DNA from 2 places in the Pseudoalteromonas sp. MMG022 genome. Region 2 is predicted to be linked to the other one. Evidence: predicted binding sites of a transcription regulator. Region 2 holds the regulator's gene; the other holds the start of a gene.
The links. Region 2 encodes MetJ, which represses methionine synthesis genes. Its sites were predicted from a motif close to TAGACGTCTAGACGTCTA; they were not measured.

Region 1: a site for MetJ is predicted at 5,002-5,019, ahead of metK (methionine adenosyltransferase). Genes of this name have one in related genera too.

Annotation. Positions count from the first base shown of each region.
Region 1 is NZ_JAKFZQ010000009.1:58,306-65,764, forward strand. It holds gene L1070_RS10305 (FAD-dependent oxidoreductase) at 1-1,391, shown strand, start outside; gene L1070_RS10310 (sterol desaturase family protein) at 1,438-2,253, opposite strand; gene L1070_RS10315 (hypothetical protein) at 2,243-2,650, opposite strand; gene L1070_RS10320 (AraC family transcriptional regulator) at 2,711-3,691, shown strand; gene metK (methionine adenosyltransferase) at 3,748-4,899, opposite strand; gene tkt (transketolase) at 5,165-7,156, shown strand; gene L1070_RS10335 (methyl-accepting chemotaxis protein) at 7,303-7,459, opposite strand, start outside.
Region 2 is NZ_JAKFZQ010000014.1:46,613-54,071, forward strand. It holds gene L1070_RS13560 (PBP1A family penicillin-binding protein) at 1-1,391, shown strand, start outside; gene metL (bifunctional aspartate kinase/homoserine dehydrogenase II) at 1,442-3,790, opposite strand; gene metB (cystathionine gamma-synthase) at 3,795-5,018, opposite strand; gene metJ (met regulon transcriptional regulator MetJ) at 5,300-5,620, shown strand; gene rpsQ (30S ribosomal protein S17) at 6,055-6,312, opposite strand; gene rpmC (50S ribosomal protein L29) at 6,312-6,503, opposite strand; gene rplP (50S ribosomal protein L16) at 6,503-6,916, opposite strand; gene rpsC (30S ribosomal protein S3) at 6,930-7,459, opposite strand, start outside.

The sequences.
Region 1 (7,459 bases), on a different contig from region 2:
TAATTGATGTGAGTCGCATCAAACACTTCAGCTACGACTCTTCTACGGAAGTGGCAACAATCGGTGCAGGGTATCGGTTTTATCAATTAACGCCTAAGCTGGCTGAATGTGGGCGTATGATAGCCCATGGAACGTGCGCCACGGTTGGTTTAACGGGTTACATTCAAGGTGGAGGCTGGGGTCCATGGACACGCAAATATGGTATGTGCTGTGAGTACTTAGTTGCCGCGACTGTGGTGCTCGGCAATGGTGAAGTAGTAGAAGTGAGCGAAAGCTGCGAACCTGATATTCTCTGGGCACTGCGTGGCGGCGGTGGCATGAGTTGGGGGATTGTCACCGAGTTACAAGTGAAAACATTCGAATTACCTGATGAAATACATCGCTTTGAAGTTGTTTGGAATGCATTGTCAAAGCCTAAAAAAGGTCGTTATGCACCTTTATGTCAAAAGCCGACGCTAGAAATACTCAAAGCGTGGGAAGAGGTCATTGAGGCGACTGATACACCTGATCTGTTGGGCACAAACTTGAAGATTAACGCGATTGCAAAAAACGCTGAAAACTCAGCGCTGCCATATGATGAATTGCACCATCCATGCACTATGTATGGTTATTGGCAGGGAACAGAGCAGGCTATGCGAGACTTTATTGATCAGGCATTTGGGCCTACTAAGAGTAATGTTGCTAAGCCAAAGATCACATGCACCAAGGTAGGTGGCAAAGTGAAGCCCAAAGGAAAAGCAAAAGCCAGTAGTACACCTATGTATAGTTATGATCATACGCTACTTAGTAATTGGGCAAGAGAGAGCCTTGCAGATCAAGATGTGCCTTTACATCAAGATTTACAACAGCATAAGCAAGCGTTTACACCGGATTATGACGCGCCCGCACCGCACAAAATCACCTCTAAGCTGGTTGAGCATAAAGGGCTCAGTGATAAGGGGTATCAGCAGTTGCTGATGTCCTTAACATCTCCACTCCTTCAAGCCGACAACCCTTCCGTTGGGTTGTTTAGCTATGTGACTTTGGGCGCGATAGTAGGAGATTTCTACAACAACCTTAAAGAAGAGAGTAAAGCACTTGGTGTATCGTTTCCGTACCGTGATTGCTTGTATACCATTCAATATCAAACTTGGTGGAATGAAAGTGTTAAAGACAAACTAGAGCTACAAAACAATACGGTTTATGTTGACACGAACCGAGCGATGGATTGGATAGCAGCGAGCCGAAGTACTGAAATAGATGGTGCATATGGCGCATTTATCAGCTTTAAGGACGCATCCATTCCAACACCGGTTTACTTTCAACAAAACTACGAGCGATTGGTAGAGATTAAAAAGTCCTACATTAAAGACGACTACAATCATCTGCGAACCAGAAAAACCATCATTTAATTCATAGCGCAGCTAGGGTCCTCACGGAATGGCCATTCCACAGGCCCTAGCCAAGCTTTTTGGGACTGCTTATTAATAGGTTTAATTTATCTCTTAGTCGCGGCTGATTTTGCATATTTCGTATGAGTACCAGCCAAGGCGTGAAAACCACATCGACAAATGAAAGGCTGTATAACCGGTCGGTAACGCCGTATTTAGGAGGGTGTGAGGACTTGGGTTGGACGAATGTGCCAAACAACTTATCCCAAATGATCAATACTCCAGCAAAATTTTTATCTACATAACAGGCGTTATGGGCATGGTGTAAACAATGGTGAGTGGGAGTGTTAAAAATTTTTCCAAACCACTTCAGCTCTGGTGCATGTTCTGTATGTACAAAAAATTGATAAGCGAGGTTGAGTGCGACGATGGTCATAACCAGTTCGGGTGAATAGCCCAGCAAAATCAAAGGTAACCAAAATAGCCACATACCCACCATGGGATAAAAAAGGCTTTGCCGCATTGCGGTCGAGAAATTCATGTTGATAGAGCTATGGTGTACAACGTGAGCTGCCCATAGCCAGTTACAGTGGTGGCTTGCTCGGTGAAACCAATAGTATAAAAAGTCTTGTAAGATAAACGCTGCAAGTATGGTGTAACCGTTGAGCTCAAATGTAAAGATGGCTCCGTGTTGGTAAAGCCAATGAAAAAATGGCATGAGTAAGGTGAGAGAGAGTAGATCTGTTGCCTGATGCGACAAAGCCAAGCTCGCATTTAATATAAGCTCTTTGAACGTATAACCGGCTTGTGCTTTGTGATATTCCAATAAGATTGCCATCGCAAACACAGGACCAAGTGCCAGAAGGATATACTCAGCTTGCATGATTGAGTTTCCTTAAGCGGCGCATTGCTGCTTTGAAGTCATAAAGTAGTATCAATTTCAGTAACCAATTGGGCAGCAGTGTATTGCTGAGCCCAAATATCTGATATCTGAGCCTCAGATGGGTATTCATTTTGGTTAATGAAATCACGCCTAGGTGATGTTTAATGGGTCCATGGCCTTCAATTTGATAGCACAGACGCTGTGCACTTGAATGTGTGATAACTTCAACGAAGGAGTGACCCCGCATTGTTACCTGCCGCCTTGTTTGCTGGTTAATACTAGGCAAGGCTTGAAATGTACCGTTAAAAATTTTGGCTAAGGTTTTTGAGTCACAAAACTGGGATAAAGTGAGCTGGCTATCCAAAGGTAAGGTAATAAATATATCGAGCAGTCTCATAACCTTCTGGCATTATTATGAAATCCTTGTACTAGCGTAACTTGGAAATAGGCGGCATACTTGACCTTAATTATTTTATTTTTGTCATTTTGCGCCACTATGTTTGATGTTTGTCGGCAATACTGCCAAGTCATCGCTGAATACCTACCAACAAAAGTGTTGGAACAAAGCCGAATTCCCATGTGGCAATATTTTACAGCCCTAGATAAAGGGGCAGTGCAGCACGGTGATCCCCTATGGGGCTTTGAGCTGGGTAAACAAGTCGATAGTGCACATTATGGTTTGCTGGGATATTTAGTTGAGTCTTCATCTACGCTATTTGAAGCATTAGATGCATTGCTAATGTTTGATAAAACAGTGGCAGATATTGGAGTGTGTCAATTTAGTCAAGCAAACAGTCACGGCTGTATTGTATGGCAACCTTATGAAAACAATCGCCATGCGATTTTGCGAAACATGACCGGTTGGGTGGCGATGGTACGCAAGATCACCGGAAAAACTCTTTCCCCTCATCATGTTGAACTCACCAGCCACTGTACAGATACACAATTACAGCGTTTAGTACCTTGGTTCGGCTGCAAGGTGAGCGACAAGGCTATCCGTAATGCAATTACCTTTGACAGTGAGTTTTTAAATTTACCCATTCTAACTAAAAATGAACTAGTTAATGCTAATTTGTATCCGCTGATCCAAGATTTACAACGCGCCTACAATAGCGGTCAAAGCTGGCTTGCTAAGTTGCAACCAACCCTACATAGCTGTGACTTACAGCTCATGTCGGTGTCGCAGTTGGCGCATATGACAGGCACATCAGCAAGAACGTTGCAACGGCATTTAAGGCTGCATGGATTGAGTTTCAGTAAGCTGGTGGAGCAAGAACGAAAACGCAGATTTACTTTGTTCTGTGAGGTATTAAACAAACAGGCTTTGAGCGAGCTGTTGGGTTATGCCGAACAGGCCTCTCTAAATCGCGCTGTACGGCGTTGGTACGGTCAATCTCCAAGTGAATATGTGGCCAAAAAGCTACAAAATATGAGATAAGCGCGCAATAAAAAAGGTGCCATTAGGCACCTTTTTTTTGAACGTATGTTTGAAGCTTAAAGACCCGCTGCTGCTTTTAGTGCCTCAGCTTTGTCAGTTTTCTCCCAAGGGAATTCATCACGGCCGAAGTGACCATATGCAGCAGTAGGCTGATAAATTGGACGCTCTAGGTCTAGCATGGTTAAAATACCGTATGGGCGTAGGTCGAAGTGATCACGAATAATCTCGATCAAACGTGCTTCTTCAAGTTTACCAGTACCAAATGTTTCAACGCTGATAGATGTTGGCTCTGCAACACCGATAGCATAAGAAACTTGAATTTCACACTTATCAGCAAGGCCAGCAGCAACGATGTTTTTAGCAACATAACGTGCAGCATATGCCGCTGAACGATCGACTTTCGAAGGATCTTTACCAGAGAAAGCTCCACCACCGTGACGAGCCATACCACCGTACGTGTCAACGATGATCTTACGACCAGTTAAACCACAGTCACCCATAGGCCCACCGATCACGAAACGACCTGTTGGATTAATGAAGAACTTTGTCGCTTGCGTCACAAGCTCAGCTGGAAGTACTGGCTTGATGATAGTTTCCATGACTGCTTCAACTAAATCGCTTTGTGAGATAGTGTCACAGTGTTGTGTTGAAAGTACAACCGCGTCAATGCCTACAGCTTTACCGTTTTCGTATGCAAAAGTAACTTGTGACTTTGCATCTGGGCGCAACCAGCTAAGTTCACCACTTTTACGAACTTCAGCTTGGCGTTGCACTAAACGGTGTGAATATGTGATAGGGGCAGGCATCAACACATCAGTTTCGTTACATGCGTAACCGAACATTAGACCTTGGTCACCAGCGCCTTGTTCTTCAGGACGGGCACGGTCAACACCTTGATTAATATCAGGTGATTGCTTACCAATGGTATTTAAAATAGCACATGAATCAGCATCAAAGCCCATGTCTGAGTGTGTATAACCGATTTCACGAACAGTTTTACGTGTTAGTTCTTCGATGTCTACCCAAGCGCTTGTAGTAACTTCACCGCCAACCATAACCATACCGGTTTTAACGTAAGTTTCACACGCAACACGTGCTTTTGGATCTTGTTCTAAGATTGCATCAAGTACCGCATCAGAAATTTGATCGGCGATTTTATCCGGATGACCTTCAGAAACTGATTCAGAAGTAAATAAGTGTTTTGCCATTTCATTTATGCTCATAAACATTGCGCTTCACAAACAACATGGATAAGCGCGAAAAAAATAAGGCGGGTATTTTAACGAAATTTTGAGCACATGCCTAGTTTTTTTACGCCTAGACGTCCAAATTCATAAAAATGCCTTGTAAGGCCCGAAAATCACGGGTCTAAGCAATTTTTTCTGGCATTTTCCGTTGCAGTTTGGCCCAAAAATAAGTAAGAATGGGGTCTTTCAACACCCGCGCATAACAAACTTAAAGGTAGGAGAATTCATGCCATCTCGCAAAGAACTTGCAAATGCAATCCGTGTTCTGTCAATGGACGCGGTTCAAAAGGCCAAATCTGGTCACCCTGGTGCCCCAATGGGCATGGCGGACATCGCTGAAGTGCTTTGGCGCGACTATCTAAAGCATAACCCGAGTAACCCAGAGTGGGCTGACCGTGATAGATTTATTCTGTCAAATGGTCATGGCTCAATGCTAATTTATTCTTTGCTTCACTTGAGTGGATATGAGTTATCGATTGAGGATCTGAAAAATTTCCGCCAGATGCACTCAAAAACCCCAGGCCACCCTGAATATGGTTATGCGCCAGGTATCGAAACAACGACAGGCCCTCTAGGCCAAGGTATCACCAATGCGGTTGGTATGGCGATTGCTGAAAAGTCATTAGCGGCGCAGTTTAACCGTGGCGAGCATAATATTGTTGATCACTACACGTATGCGTTTTTAGGTGATGGTTGCCTGATGGAAGGGATCTCTCATGAAGCGTGTTCACTGGCAGGCACACTTGGTCTAGGTAAGCTTATTGCGTTTTGGGATGACAATGGCATTTCAATTGATGGTGAAGTAGAAGGTTGGTTTAGCGACGATACACCAAAACGTTTCGAAGCATATGGCTGGCATGTTATCGCAAATGTTGATGGTCACGACAGTGAAGCAATTAAAGCTGCAATTGAGGCTGCTCGCGCTGAATCAGACAAGCCAACACTGATCTGTTGTAAAACAGTGATCGGTTATGGCTCTCCAAATAAATCTGGCAGCCATGATTGCCACGGTGCGCCGCTAGGAGATGAAGAAATTAAAGCTGCACGTGAGTTCTTAGGTTGGGAGCACGGTGCATTTGAAGTGCCAGAAGATGTGTATGCGAAGTGGGATGCTACAGCACGCGGTCAGCAGCAACAAAGCGAGTGGCTAGTTAAGTTTACAGAGTATCAAATGGAATACCCTGAGCTTGCTGCAGAATTTGAACGCCGTATGAAAGGTGATTTACCAGCGAACTGGAGCGAGCATACCGAAACGTACATTGCAAACTTGCAAGCGAATCCTGCAAACCCAGCAACGCGTAAAGCATCGCAAAATGCGCTAAACGCTTATGGCCCGATTTTACCTGAGTTTATGGGCGGCTCTGCCGACCTAGCAGGCTCTAACCTTACGCTATGGGAAGGCTCAAAAGGTCTGACAGCGGAAGATGCATCAGGCAACTACATTTTCTACGGTGTGCGTGAATTTGGTATGTCTGCCATTATGAATGGTATTGCATTGCATAAGGGCTTTGTACCTTACGGCGCGACCTTCCTAATGTTTATGGAATATGCGCGTAATGCTGTGCGTATGGCTGCATTGATGAAGCAACCGAGCATTTTTGTATATACCCACGACTCAATTGGTCTTGGCGAAGATGGCCCTACACACCAGCCGGTAGAGCAGCTTGCGAGTATGCGTTTAACACCAAACCTTGTTAACTGGCGTCCATGTGACCAGGTTGAATCAGCGGTAGCGTGGCAACAGGCCATTGAGCGTAAGAATGGTCCAACATCGTTGATTTTCACGCGCCAAGGGCTTGAGCAACAAGCACGTGATGAACAGCAGGTGCAGGCAATTAAGAAAGGTGGTTATGTGCTCAGTTGTGATGGCAATCCTGAGCTAATCCTTATCGCCACGGGCTCTGAAGTACAGCTTGCGGTTGATGCAGCGAAAGAGCTGCGTGAGTCAGGCAAGAAAGTACGTGTTGTTTCTATGCCTTCAACGGATGTATTTGACGCTCAATCGGCACAATACAAAGAAAGCGTATTACCAAGTTCAGTAACTCGTCGTGTGGCTGTTGAGGCGGGCATTGAAGACTACTGGTACAAATATGTTGGCTTAAATGGCGCAGTGGTTGGTATGAGTACCTTCGGTGAGTCGGCACCAGCTAACGAACTGTTTGAACACTTTGGCTTCACAGTACAGAATGTGGTTAACAAGGCAAACAGTCTGTTTTAATTGCTAAATAAAACAAATAAAAACCCCGCAATTGCGGGGTTTTTTTATCCAATGTGAAGCCATTTCGAGTGAAAGGAGGCGTAGGATTTAGCAAATGAGCAATAAAAAAGCGCCATGTGGGCGCTTTTTATATGGTCTGTATAATCTTATACTTTAAATTGTTCTACCGATTGTCTCAGCTCTTCAGCAAGCTTAGCTACTTCGCTGCTTGAGATAGACGTTTGGTTTGCGCCTTCAGCGGTTTGCTCGGCAATAGATACAATCGATTCAAGTCTTTCACTGATCTCCTGAGCGACTTGTTGT
Region 2 (7,459 bases):
CTGCTGTTGTGGTAGATGTTGCTGAACAAAGCGCCACTGCACTGTTGAAATCAGGTGATTACATAACCCTCCCTTGGTCTGGTTTAAGTTGGGCGAGAGCCTACATTTCAGATACTCGTCAGGCGCTACCACCACAAACAGCAACCGAGATACTCACACCTGGGATGCAAATCTGGGTGCGTCAATATGAGCAGCAATGGCAACTTAGTCAGTACCCAAGACCTGCCAGTGCGTTAGTGTCAATGGATCCACAGGACGGGCGCATAAAAGCCCTTGTGGGTGGATACAGCTTCGCACAAAGCCAATATAACAGGGCGACCCAAGCCAAACGACAAGTCGGCTCTAATATTAAGCCTTTCGTATACTCCGCTGCATTTGAAAATGGCTATACGCTAGCAACCATCATCAATGATGCGCCAATTAACCAATGGGATAAGAGTGTAGGCGTGGCATGGCGTCCAAAAAATAGCCCTGAAGTTTACAATGGGCCCATTCGTATTCGCCGAGCGTTAGCGCAGTCTAAAAATGTGGTATCAGTGCGCTTACTTAAGGGGGTTGGGCTAGAACGCACCGCCGATCACCTACTGAAGTTTGGCTTTGCAGATCAAGATATTAATCGTAGCGAATCGCTAGCGCTAGGAAGTGCTGCCATTACTCCTTTAGAAATGGCGCGAGGCATGAGTACCTTTGCAAACGGTGGACACCTGATAGAGCCATATTTCATCCAAGAACTACAGGATGCATTTGGCAATACTCTGGGTAAAGCCGAGCCGCTAATCGCTTGTGACGAGCAACAATTGGAAACACATCCACAGCGCTGCGCTGCGAGGGTAATTTCTGAACAGAATGCCTTCTTAGTCGCAAGCGCCATGCACAGTGCAATCTGGGGCGGCGGCAGCTGGCGTCATAAAACTGGTTGGACAGGCACTGGTTGGCGTGCACAAGCGTTGAAACGCCGTGACTTGGTGGGCAAGACGGGCACCACAAACGATTCTGTTGATACGTGGTTTAGTGGCTTTAATCGCAATGTACTAACCACGGTCTGGGTCGGCTTTGACGATGCAGGTAAACCGCTGGGACGTGCAGCTTATAACTCAAACCTTGATAGTAATCAGATTGTTGGGGCTGAGTCAGGGGCAACCACAGCACAACCTGCATGGGTTGAGTTTATGCGCGCCGCACTGGCCGACCAGCCAGTGGCACCAATAGAGCCACCTCCGGGTTTGATCTCAACGCGTATTGATTTGAAAACGGGTCTTTTGAGTAACAAAAATGATCACACCAGCCGCTTCGAGTACTTTGAGTCAGGCACGGCACCGACTAAATACGCGTTGGACGAGGATAACAACACACCGTTTGACGATGAACCGATACAAGAAGAGCTATTTTAAGCATTAAAAAAGGCGATAGAAATATCGCCTTTTTTGTATTTCCCACAGGTTCACTTCAGCCTTTGTGTCAGCCAGTATAAATCGGAATGGATCCCAGCTGCTGTGACTTCTTTCCCCGCACCAGGACCTTGCAATACCAAGGGATTACTCTCATACCAGATGCTCTTAATGACAAAGATGTTGTCACCTGGCGTTAGGTGCGCAATGGCTGAGTCTTTTGCAACAAAGGCGATACCCACTTTAGCGCTCACTTTACCTTGTTCATCTATACTCAAGGAACCGGTGTAACGTAGCACTTGATTTTGCGCTTTTGCTTGTTGATATTGCTCAGCGTAGAAGGCATCAAGTTGCTCACGACGCGTCAGGAATTCATCCCAACTGCCTTGCGCCATATCTTCAGGCATAAGTGGCTGCAACGCGATATCTTCTAAATCTAACGTTAGGCCAATGTCGCGTGCTAAAATTAGCAGCTTGCGCTGCATGTCTCTGCCAGATAAATCTTCTCGTGGATCGGGTTCCGTATAACCCATTGCTTGTGCTTGTAAGACCAACTCAGAAAACGCTGTAGAGCCATCAAAGCTGCTACATAACCATGAGAGTGTCCCAGAAAACACACCATCTATCTGCGTTATCTTATCACCACTGTGCTGCAAATCAGCTAAAGCAAAATTAATCGGTAACCCCGCCCCAACACTGGTGTTATAACGCCAAAATAGGTTACGCTCGGTTAGCTGCTCACGTAGGTTCTGGTACCAAGTATTGTCTGCTGTGCCTGCGTACTTGTTGGCACTAATCAAATGGCAATCTTGCTTAATAAACTGCGGATAAAGATGACTGAATGCTTCACTTGCGGTGATATCTATCACTACCTTATGTTCGTAGTCTAACTCGCCAATTCGCTCAATTAACTCACTATTTGCATAGTCAACTGCTTCATTTTGCCATTGCTGTTGCCAAGTATCTATTGCAATGCCGCTAGCCGAAAACAACATTTGCCCAGAGCGAACCAAAGCAACCACTTTAACGTCAAACTGCTGTTTTAGATGAGCAACTTGACGCTGACACTGTGCTACAAATACCTCACCAACGTTACCTAAACCAGCAATGATCACGGCAAGCTCTCGGCCTTTGTTCACTAACTTGTCATGTAAGATGGCCAGCACATCGCTATCAATCGCTTGGTCGGTTAAAAACAACACATATTCATCATCGCTGTGTAAAAACCTCACAACCACATTTTGTTCATTCAGTAACTGTGTAGCTTGCACCTGTAGCTGAGCAACATCGCTTGGCGCAGCAACCACAGCAAAGCCTTGTAGCGCACTTTCCACGATATTTGCGCGTCCCGATAATGCTTGCAGCACTTCGTGTGTATGCGCGGCAGGAACCAGTATGTAACATTCGCCTTGCGCTATAAAATGATGAATGCTGTGCTGGATTAACTGGCTTAACTCACCCACTTCCCCCTGACGCAAAGCGTCCACTCTAATGAGATCCAAGTCTTCAAAAGTAGTGATGAAACGCTTTGCCTTGCTGTAGCCTTCTTTGACAATTTCAGTCGGTGACGCCTCTACATCAAAACTGCTACGTACTTGCAGTTTAATCTTGGTATTTTTCAAAGGAGACAAAGTTTTTGCATGTAGCACTGGATTGCCCAAGCGAGCTAATAGATGCGCCTGAGATCTACACACCTTGGGGTACTTTATTGCACTTGCAACCTTACGTGGGTCGGTGCTGAACACGCCCTGCGTATCCGTCCAGATAGACACCGCATCGGCATCAAGGTAGTTGGCGAGCAACGTCGCACTATAATCACTGCCATTGCGCCCCAACGTCACGGTTTGATGCTCCACATCGCTGGCGATAAAACCTGTGACCACAAATAACGCATTCGCTTGGAGCAACTCCTTACAAGCTTGTTTATTCTGTTGGTGTAACAGCTGGCCGTTGTGCAAAGTAAACAACTGTCTCGCATCAACGTGCTGAGCTGCAAACCCTAATTGTGTTAACAGGTACGCCAACACTCTTGCTGACCAAAGCTCACCATGAGCTAGCAAAGTGGCTTCATGTAACACCCCATGTTTAGCCTGTTCAGTAATGGTTTGTAGCTCATTATCTAACTGCGCGAGTAAATCGCTGCGATTGTGACCTACAAACAAGGCTGCGATAAGCTCACTTTGATGATTTTCCAACTGTAGTAAAATATCGCTGAACCCTTGGTTGTCATCTTGCTTATAGCTTTGCCAAAGCTTTACTAAGGTGTTGGTGGTTTTCCCTGCGGCAGACACCACAACACAGTCACCAGCTAGGCACTGGCCCAACACAATTTGCGCTACTGCTTGATAACGTGCGGCAGAACTTAAGCTAGAACCACCAAATTTATGTACAACTTTTGTCATCGTCTTACCACAATGCCGTATGAGCCGGCGTTAACTTAAATGCTTTACCTTCATCTGATGCGTGTGCAGATCCAGGCTGTACTTTTGCAAAGGCTTGTTCAAGATCCTTGACGAGATCCTCTACATCTTCAATGCCGACGGAAATACGGATCAAGGTATCACCAACACCAGCTTCTAATCTAGCTTGCGGTTCCATTCCTGCGTGCGTCATGGTCGCAGGGTGACATATTAAGCTTTCAACCCCACCCAGTGACTCAGCCAATGAGAACTGCTTTAAGCTCGTTAAAAACGCAGCAGAGTCCTTAAGACCACCTTTAATATCAAAGCTCACCATGCCACCAAAACCCGACTGCTGCTTCTTAGCAAGTTCATGCTGTGGATGAGACTCCAAGCCCGGATAATAAACTTGACTGACATAAGGAGACTGTTCAAGGTATTTCGCAATAACCAGTGCATTCTCTTGATGCTGCTTTAAACGAATATTTAAGGTGCGTAACCCTCTTAGGGTTAGGTAGCTATCAAAAGGCGCTCCCGTAATGCCGATATTATTCGCCCACCAAGCCAGCTCCTCACCCAGTTCTGCAGTTTTAGCAACAACCGCACCTCCAACAACATCCGAGTGACCATTAATATACTTGGTTGTAGAGTGCACCACAATATCTGCACCTAGCTTGATCGGATTTTGCAATGCAGGGGATAAAAATGTGTTATCGGCCGCTACCAGTGCTCCTGCTTGTTTAGCAACTTTGGCTACGGCCTCAATGTCAGTGAGTCGTAAAATAGGGTTGCTCGGTGTCTCAATCCAAACCAACTTAGGCTTTATCGTAAGGATCTGCTCATAACTTTGCGCTTTTGTAAGATCTAATACCACAAGCTTTAGCAACCCACGTTTTTGCAAAGAGGTAAATAAACGATAGCTGCCGCCGTAACAATCATGGGGGATCACTAAAGTATCATCATGGTTGAGTAGCTGAGTGACTAAGTGCACTGCGGCCATTCCCGTTGCAGTAATAATGCCTCGCTCTGCGCCTTCTAACTGCGCTAATGTTTGCGCCAAAATATCGCGGTTTGGATTACCGCTACGACCATAGTCATAATCACGTTTGGTATCAAAATCAGCAAACGAATAAGTCGTAGACAAATATAACGGCGGCACAACAGCACCGTGGTGCTTATCAGCATCAATGCCATAACGTACTGCGATGGTAGACTTTCCACTCTCACTCATATCATCACCTAGATAGTTGGATGTTTAGACGTCTAAAAGGTTAGATGATCAAAAGTTAGAAGTCAAAACATTTATACCTCTAAATGGCTATTTAACTAGTATTTGACTATCTTTTTTAAACCGATAAAATTTCGCCACTTAACAAACTTGTATTGCTAATAAGACTGCGTTTTTGAATAAACTATCATAGGTATATCTAGGAGTTTATGCCATATAGTGAGTAAACGCGTTGACGAACCCAGTCTTATTAGCATTCCCAACACTGAGGCAATAACAACACTATGGCTAAATGGAATGGTGAGTATATTCACCCATATGCAGAGCACGGTAAAAAATCTGAACAAGTAAAAAAAATAACCGTCTCTATCCCGCTAAACGTATTAAAAGTACTTACTGACGAGCGCACACGCCGTCAAGTAAACAACTTGCGCCATGCCACAAACAGCGAACTATTATGTGAAGCTTTTTTACATGCTTTTACTGGCCAGCCGCTACCCAGTGATGAGGACTTGAGAAAAGATAATCCTGAAAAGGTGCCAGAAGAAGTACGTAAGATCATGGAAGAGATGGGGCTTGAAGTACCCATCATCAACGAAGAGTAAACAACTTTCGATGAAGCCCTCTTTTTCTCAATAGAGCTTCATTAATCACTATTCATGCCAAAGTTTGTAGCCGTAGATAACAACATCTAGAGGCTACAACTTACTGGCGCAGCCATAGCCGAAAACGCCTATTATCGGTGCTCACAGCGCCTGCTCGCACTATTTAAACATAGACCAAAATACATCTGTATCGGCCTGACCCGTTGTTACTTTCTAGCCGAATAATTCTCACTGTATTAGATACTAACCTTTATAAATGCATGCTCTTGTTCAACCCCTTATATCCAGCCAACTAAAAGTTGAAAACGATAGGTTGAATTCGAGATATGTAAACAGGCCTCGGACACGAAATAAAAACATCGCCCAAAACGCAAAAAGCCCCGACCGAGGCCGAGGCTTTTGAAAACAAAGTTTAACTTAGTTTAAAACTAAAATTAAGCTTGCTTAGGACGTGAAACTACTTCAACTAAAGTCCATGATTTCTTTTTAGAAATCGGCGCACATTCACGGATAGTAACTGTATCGCCTGCTTTAGCAGTGTTGCTTTCGTCGTGTGCGTGCAACTTAGTTGTACGCTTGATGAATTTACCATAGATAGGGTGCTTCACCTGACGCTCGATAGCAACAACGATAGATTTGTCCATCTTGTCGCTTAGTACACGACCTTGAAGAGTACGGATCTTATCGCTCATTATGCACCTGCCTTCTGGTTGATAACCGTTTTAACACGCGCAATATTGCGACGTACTTTTTTCAGCTCGTGAGTTTGAGCTAGCTGACCAGTGCTCACTTGCATGCGCAGGTTGAACTGCTCACGTAGTAGCTCTAGAAGTTCAGCATTTAGCTCTTCTACGCTTTTGTCTTTAAGTTCGCTAGCTTTCATCACATTACCGTCCGAGTTACAAATGTTGTTTTGAAAGGTAATTTACGAGCAGCTAGGTTGAATGCTTCACGAGCAAGCTCTTCAGAAACACCTTCCATCTCGTAAAGTACTTTGCCTGGCTGGATTTCAGCAACCCAGTACTCAACAGAACCTTTACCTTTACCCATACGAACTTCAAGCGGCTTTTCAGTGATTGGCTTGTCTGGGAACACACGGATCCAGATTTTACCTTGACGCTTGATGTGACGTGTCATAGCACGACGAGCTGCTTCGATTTGACGAGCAGTCATACGACCACGACCTGTTGCTTTCAAGCCGAAAGAACCGAAGCTTACTTTGTTACCGCTGTTTGCAAGACCACGGTTGCGGCCTTTATGCACTTTACGGAATTTTGTACGTTTTGGCTGTAACATTAATCGCTACCTCTTACTTAGCACTTTTTTTGGCTTTCTTCGGCGCACGTTTAGCTGGCTTCTCTTGCTCTTGAACTAGTGGTAAACCACCAATTACTTCGCCTTTGAAGATCCAAACTTTAACACCGATGATACCGTAAGTGGTTAACGCTTCAGAAGTTGCATAATCGATATCAGCACGTAGAGTATGTAGAGGTACACGACCTTCACGATACCATTCAGAACGTGCGATTTCTGCGCCGCCTAGACGACCGCTTACTTCAACTTTGATACCTTTAGCACCAATGCGCATTGCATTTTGTACCGAACGCTTCATAGCGCGACGGAACATAACACGACGCTCAAGCTGAGATGCGATGCCATCTGCAACTAATTGTGCATCTAGCTCTGGTTTACGTACTTCAGAAATATTGATCTGAGCAGGTACACCCGCAATCTTAGTTACAGCTTGACGAAGCTTTTCAACGTCTTCGCCTTTTTTACCGATAACAACACCAGGACGAGCTGTGTGAATTGTTACACGGATTGATTTAGCTGGACGCT